DNA from 3 places in the Niveispirillum sp. BGYR6 genome. Region 1 is predicted to be linked to each of the others. Evidence: riboswitches for the same ligand, from Rfam matches in the RefSeq annotation. Region 1 holds a riboswitch; each other region holds the start of a gene.
The links. A riboswitch is a leader RNA that binds a small molecule or an ion and turns the genes downstream of it on or off. The one in region 1 is predicted to bind thiamine pyrophosphate.

Region 1 (2,260 bases):
GGTTGGGATAGCCGGCACTGCCCAGGAACAGGCGCGACGCGAAACTTTTGCCGCCGATCTTCAGCGGATCGGCGGAAAGAAGGGGATTGTGATTCATGTCAGCCGCCCTGCAGAACCTTGACGATTTCAACCTTGTCGCCGGGGGACAGCACCGTGTCGGCCCAGCGGGCGCGCGGCAGCACCGTACCGTTCAGCGCCACGGCGATGCCGCGCGCCTGCGGGTCGATCCCGTCCGCCGCCATGATGGATGTCAGCGCATAATCCGCCGGCTGGCGATCCTTGCCATTCACATTGATCATCATCTCTTTCCCAGTTCAGGCGGCCGCCGCACCGGGGCGGGCGAAGCGCGCGGCACCGAAGCCGGCGATCTTTTCGTCCAGTTTGCCGGTCAAGACCAGATCGGCAATGGTATGGGCGGTCACCGGGGCCAGCAGAATGCCGTTACGGTGGTGACCGGTGGCCAGCGCCAGCCCCTCCACCCCCTCGGCCCAGCCCAGGATGGGCGCATCGTCGCGGCAGCCGGGGCGCAGGCCATTCCACATTTCCCGGATCGGCAGTTCCTCGATCCCCGGCAGGGTACGCCAAGCGGCCTCCAGCAGGGCCAGCACGCCGCCCGCCGTCATCTGCTCGTCAAAGCCCTTTTCCTCCGTCGTGGCACCGACGATCAGCGTGCCGTCGGCGCGCGGCACCAGATAGCATTTGGGGCCCCAGACGACATGGTTCAACAGCGGGGCGGCCGGGTCCATGGCGATGGACAGCATCTGCCCCTTTACCGGGCGCACCGGTGGCGGGGCGGGCAGGCCGGGCAGCAGGCGCGACCAGGCCCCCGCCGCCAGCACCACCTTGTCCGCCGCCTGCACCCGGTCGCCCAGTTGCACGCCGGTAACGCGGCCGGCGCTGATCTCCAGCCCCGTCACTGGTGTGCCTTCATGCAGGCGTCCGCCGGCCCGGGCCAGGGCCACGCGCAGCGCCGCTGTGGCCAGACGGTTATCCACCTGCCCATCGCGGGGGGAATAAACGGCGGCGGCCGTGCGCGGGTTCAGGAAGGGCTCCCGCTCCTTGGCCTGGGCACCGGTCAGCCAGTGGATCTCCAGCCCCAGCCCGCGCTGGAACTCGTAATTGCTGCGCAGCGTTTCGACATCGTCGCGGGTCAGCGCCACCACCATGGTGCCTTCGCGGCGCAGGCCGACGGGCAGGCCGCTGGCCGCTTCCAGTTCGGCGGCGAAGTCGGGCCACATTTCCCGGCTGGCCAGGCAGAGCGGCAGCAAGGGCTGTTCGCCCGGCTCCGCCTCCACGGCGGCGGCCAGCATCCCGGCGGCGGCACGGCTGGCCCGCTGGCCGGCAGCGGCGTCGCGTTCAAAAATATCGACCGACGCGCCGGCCAGCGCCAGCCGCCAGCCAATGGCCAGCCCGATGATGCCGCCGCCGATGAGGGCGACGCGCGGTTGTGATGAAGACATGGTGAGGGACATGGCTAAACATCCTCCCTTCGCCGGCATGACCCGGATCAGGTTCGATGGGTATGATCTCAGCCGTGCCGATGCATTCACCGGCCACGGCACCCCAGATTGACGATAAGAAGAGTCATGGGCCTGTCACAGGGCGAAAGCAAGGCCCGGACATGGCCGTCACCCATGCTTGGCACAAATGGAAAACCCCGCCCGGTTGCCCGGACGGGGTTGGAAAGGCTGCGTTTCCGGGGGCTGGAGTGGGGTTCTGCTGCCCCAGCCCCCGGCGGCATTACGCCGCGATCAGGGTTTTGACGAACTTGTCCACTTCCACATTCAGCACCTCGGACTGGCGCGTCACGTCGGATGCCGTGCCATGCACCGAACTGGCGGCCCCACCGGTATTGGCGGCGGCCTCGCTGACCCCCTGCACGGCGTTGCAGACGGCCTGGGTGCCATTGGCCACATCCTGCACCCGGCGGGCGATCTCGTTGGTGCTGGCCTGCTGTTCCTCAATGGCGGCGGCGAGCGCCGTGGTGATCTCCCCGATCTTGTCGATCGTGTAGGCAATGCGGTTGATGGCGCTGACGGCGGCCCCGGTTTCCCGCTGGATGCTGGCAACCTGGGCGGCAATGTCCTCCGTCGCCCTGCCGGTCTGGGTCGCCAGGGTCTTGACTTCGCTGGCCACCACGGCGAAGCCCTTGCCGGCCTCCCCGGCGCGCGCCGCCTCAATGGTGGCGTTCAGCGCCAGCAGGTTGGTTTGCGCGGCGATGCCCTGGATCAGCGTCACCACTTCTTCAATCCGGGTGGCG
Region 2 (2,260 bases), on a different contig from region 1:
GCCCCTACCCATTCCCCCACCACCGCCCCGATGGGGGCAACAGCGGCGGCCACGCGCAGCCCGGCCCCCAGGGCGGGCAGGGCGGCGGGCCCCCGGATATGGCGCAGCAGCATCCAGGGGCTGGCGCCCATGGTGCGTGCCAGATCCAGCCAGCCGGGATCGGTCCGGCGCAGACCATCGTAAAAGGCGGCGGTGACGGGGAAGAAAATGATCAGCGTCGCCATCGCCACCTTGGACGCCATGCCATAGCCCAGCCACAGCACCAGCAACGGGGCAATGGCGAAGACGGGCACGGCCTGGCTGACCAGCAGCAGCGGCAGCAGCCAGCGCCGTGCCACGGTGGAGGCCATCAACGCCAGGGCCGCCAGCACCCCGCACACCGTCCCCAGCAACAGGCCCAGTACCACCTCCGCCAGGGTCATCAACGCATGATCGGCCAGCAGCGCCCGGTCGGACCAGAGCCGGGCGGCCACCCGATCCGGCCCGGGCAAGATGTAATGTGGCAGTTCCGCCCAGCGGACCAGGAAAGCCCAGGCCAGCAGCAGGCCGGCAAAGGTGATCAGCGCGCGCAAGGCCGCCTTCATGGCCCGACCTCCCGCGCCAGTTCGGCCAGCAGCCGTCCTTGCAAATGCAGCAGTTCCGGCAGGTCGGGCGGGCGCGGCGGGGCATCCGGGGGGGTGATCGGGGCCGACAGGCTGGCCGGCAGCCCCGTCAGCACCAGCACCTGATGGCCCAGGCGCAACGCCTCCATCGGGTCATGCGTCACCATCAGGACGGTGCGACCTGCCAGCAGCCGGGCGGCCAACCCGCCCAGGCGCAGCCTTGTCAGGGCGTCCAGGGCGGAAAAAGGCTCGTCCATCAACACGATTGGCCGATCTTCAAACAGGGTGCGGGCCAGGGCCACCCGCTGGCGCATCCCGCCGGACAGGGCGGCCGGCCGGTCGCTGGCGCGGTCTTCCAGCCCCACCTGTTGCAGCAGATACAAGGCCCGCGCCTGCACGGCGCTGTCAGGCCGGCCCCCGCGCAAGCGGATGCCGATCATCACATTGTCCAGCACGCTGGCCCAGGGCAGCAGCAGATCCTGCTGCCCCATCCAGGCGATGCGACCGGCCAGCGGCTGGCCATCATCGGCGTTGATGCTTGTCCGGCCCTGAGGGGCCGACAGCCCGGCCACCAGCCGCAGTAACGTGGTCTTGCCCACCCCGCTGGGGCCCAGCAGACAACAGAATCGGCCCGCCGGCACGTGCAGTTCCAGCCCGTCGAACAGCAGACGTCCGCCCAGTTCCAGGCTTGCCTGACGGATCTGGATGGCGGGAGAGGGGGGAGAATGCGGATCGGCGCCCGGCGGCATCTTGTCTCACTGTCCCTACGCCGGTCTTGGCCGGATCAGGTTCCAGGGGTCGTTCCGGCACGGAACCTCTCAGCCGCCCATCGGCTCCCCCCAGTGAATGTTGGGTTATTGCATTGCCGTGACAGGGGAACAAGCGACTTGAACGATGGGCTAGGCCTAGGCGGCAGGGTAACGGCCACCATTGTCATCCTGCGGCGGCGCAGCATAGGATTATGCCCATGATGCTGGATGCACCCGTCGCCCCGCCTGCGGCTGTTGATGCCGCGCCCGAACCGCTGCCGAAACCCTCGGCGGCGTTGCGTCCGTTGTTTCTGGGTGGGGAGATTTATCGCCATTCCAGCTATGGCAAGAAACACCCCCTGTCGATCCCCCGGGTGACGGTGGCGATGGATCTGGCCCGCGCCATGGGCTGGCTGGACGAATCCCGCTATCTGGACAGCCCGATGGCGACAGAGGCGCAGCTCGCCCGCTTTCACGAGCGCGATTATATCGCGGCGGTGCAGCAGGCGGAGCGCGACCAGCGGGTCGATCTGGAGACCGCCCAGCGTTACGGGCTGGGCAAGCTGGAAAACCCGGTCTTCCCGGAAATGTATCGCCGTCCCGCCATCGCCGTGGGTGCCGCCATCCAGGCGGCTGAGCTGCTGCGCGATGGCGGTGTCGTCTATAGCCCGGCCAGCGGCACCCACCATGCCCGGCCCGGCCGGGCCAGTGGTTTCTGTTTCTTCAATGCCCCCGTGCTGGGCATCCTGTCCCTGCTGGATCAGGGGCTGGACCGCATCCTTTATATCGATCTGGACGCCCATCATGGTGATGGGGTGCAGGATGCTTTTCATGATGACGAACGGGTGCTGACCGTCTCCATCCATGAAGGCGGGCGCTGGCCCTATACGGGCAAGCTGGAGGATCGGG
Region 3 (2,260 bases), on a different contig from region 1:
CCCGGCGCGATATCCGTGGTCAGCGGCCCCAGCGTGTAGAAGGGGGCCTCACCGCAATGGGCCAATTGCTTGTCCATATTGGCCTTGATCTTGTGCATGGGCACATGGCCCGGCCCCTCGATCATCACCTGCACATCATGCTTCCAGGCGATCTGGGTCAGCTCGCCCAGCGTTTCCAGCTCCGCGAACTGGGCGCGGTCATTGGCATCGGCGATGGAGCCGGGGCGCAAGCCGTCACCCAGGGAGAAGGCGATATCATACGCCTTCATGATCTCGCAGATTTCCTCAAAATGCGTGTAGAGGAAGTTTTCCTTGTGATGGGCCAGGCACCATTTCGCCATGATGGAGCCGCCCCGGCTGACAATGCCGGTCACGCGCTTGGCCGTCAGCGGGATATAGGGCAGGCGCACCCCGGCATGGATGGTGAAATAATCCACGCCCTGTTCGGCCTGCTCGATCAGCGTGTCGCGGAAGATTTCCCAGGTCAGGTCTTCGGCCTTGCCATTGACCTTTTCCAGCGCCTGATAGATCGGCACGGTGCCGATGGGCACGGGGGAATTACGGATGATCCATTCGCGGATCGTGTGGATATTGCGGCCGGTGGACAGGTCCATCACCGTATCGGCCCCCCAGCGGGTGGCCCAGACCAGCTTATCCACCTCGTCCGCGACGGAGGAGGTGACGGCGGAATTGCCGATATTGGCGTTGATCTTCACCAGGAAATTCCGCCCGATGATCATCGGTTCGGTTTCCGGGTGGTTGATATTGTTGGGGATGATGGCGCGGCCACGGGCGATCTCATCGCGCACAAATTCCGGCGTCACATAATCGGGGATCGACGCGCCGAAATCCTCCCCATCGCGGGCGGCCTGCTGGGCCAGCTTGGCGCGGCCCAGATTTTCCCGGATGGCGACATATTCCATTTCGGGCGTGATGATGCCGGCCTTGGCATAATGCATCTGGCTGACATTGCGGCCCGGCTTGGCACGCAGCGGCTGGCGGCTGGCACGGTCGAACAGGGGCACGGGGCTTTCCTGGCCCACGCGAAGACCATTATCCTCCGGCTTCACCTCCCGTCCCGCATAGGCCTCCACATCGCCGCGGCCTTCGATCCAGGCGCGGCGCAGTTCGGCCAAACCCTTGCGGATATCGGTCTTCACGGCCGGATCGGTATAGGGGCCGGACGGATCATAGACGCGCACCGGCGCCTCGTTGGCGCTGGGCGACAGGTCGATTTCCCGCATGGCAACGCGAATATCGGGAAACAGCGTGCCCGGCACATGCACCTTGCGGCTGGCCGGCAAGGGCCCGGTGGTGACGCTGAAATCCTGGGGAATGGAAAGACTATCTGGCATCTGGACCTCCCTCGAATGATGGAGATCCGGGCAGCGCGCGTGGCGGCTCTCATAGGCGGGGCAGATATAAGGCCCCTATATGAATCCCATCCCTACGCCGGTACGACCCGGATCAGGTTCTAAGGGTTCCCGCGCCAATGCCGGTTGAACGGCACCATAGCGGTATCTCAGCCCCTTGCCGGGGCTCCCCTTGGACGGTTCGGAAAGTGAAGAATTGCCTGGGCCCTGTCAAGCAGATGGGTGGGGCCGGTCAGGGGCCGGATGGCACAAACTGATGGGCGCGGGCCGCCACTTCCGTCACCATGCCTTCCATGGGGCGGTGACGGGCCAGCAGGTCGGCATAGAACGGGCTGGCCAACAGGGCTGTATAGGCCGCCTCGAACGCCGTGCGGACCGGGGTGGAGGCAAAGGCGATGCCATAGCCCATATAGGAACGCTGCTCTGAAAGCGTGGGGCCATAGGGCTCAAAACGCAGGGAGGGACGGGACTGCTGAAACCGCGCCACAGCGCGCGCATGGGCAACCACCCCGTCCAGCCGGCCATTTGTCAGCAGGTTAAAGGCGATATCGACATTGCGCACCGGTTCCACCTGCGCCCCGGTGAGGCTGGACAAGCCATCCAGCACCGCCCACCCCAAGGGAACGCCGATTCTGCCGGACGGTGGGGGGGCTCCCCCATCTGCCCTTTGCAGCCGGAACAGGCTGATCTGGTCGACATAGAAATAATCGCTGGAAAACACCATCCAGCGTGCGCGATCCGGCGTGAAATAGGGGCCGATCAGAATATCGGCCTGCCCGGTTTCAATTTCCTTTTGCGCGCGGGGCCAGGGGAATTGTTCGAATTGGCAGGAAAGGCCGGCATCCTGGCAGGCGCGGCGGGCCAGCTCCGCGCCGATGCCGCTGTCA

Region 2: it holds a riboswitch for thiamine pyrophosphate, as region 1 does, so the genes downstream of both, PCJ49_RS10145 (ABC transporter ATP-binding protein) here and thiO (glycine oxidase ThiO) in region 1, are expected to answer to the same signal.
Region 3: it holds a riboswitch for thiamine pyrophosphate, as region 1 does, so the genes downstream of both, thiC (phosphomethylpyrimidine synthase ThiC) here and thiO (glycine oxidase ThiO) in region 1, are expected to answer to the same signal.

Annotation. Positions count from the first base shown of each region.
Region 1 is NZ_JANLNL010000011.1:174,261-176,520, forward strand. It holds gene PCJ49_RS20270 (thiazole synthase) at 1-97, opposite strand, end outside; gene thiS (sulfur carrier protein ThiS) at 99-302, opposite strand; gene thiO (glycine oxidase ThiO) at 315-1,472, opposite strand; TPP riboswitch at 1,468-1,576, opposite strand; gene PCJ49_RS20285 (methyl-accepting chemotaxis protein) at 1,741-2,260, opposite strand, start outside.
Region 2 is NZ_JANLNL010000003.1:417,922-420,181, forward strand. It holds gene PCJ49_RS10140 (ABC transporter permease) at 1-584, opposite strand, end outside; gene PCJ49_RS10145 (ABC transporter ATP-binding protein) at 581-1,351, opposite strand; TPP riboswitch at 1,347-1,452, opposite strand; gene PCJ49_RS10150 (acetoin utilization protein AcuC) at 1,570-2,260, shown strand, end outside.
Region 3 is NZ_JANLNL010000009.1:68,681-70,940, reverse strand. It holds gene thiC (phosphomethylpyrimidine synthase ThiC) at 1-1,355, opposite strand, end outside; TPP riboswitch at 1,428-1,556, opposite strand; gene PCJ49_RS17835 (transporter substrate-binding domain-containing protein) at 1,606-2,260, opposite strand, start outside.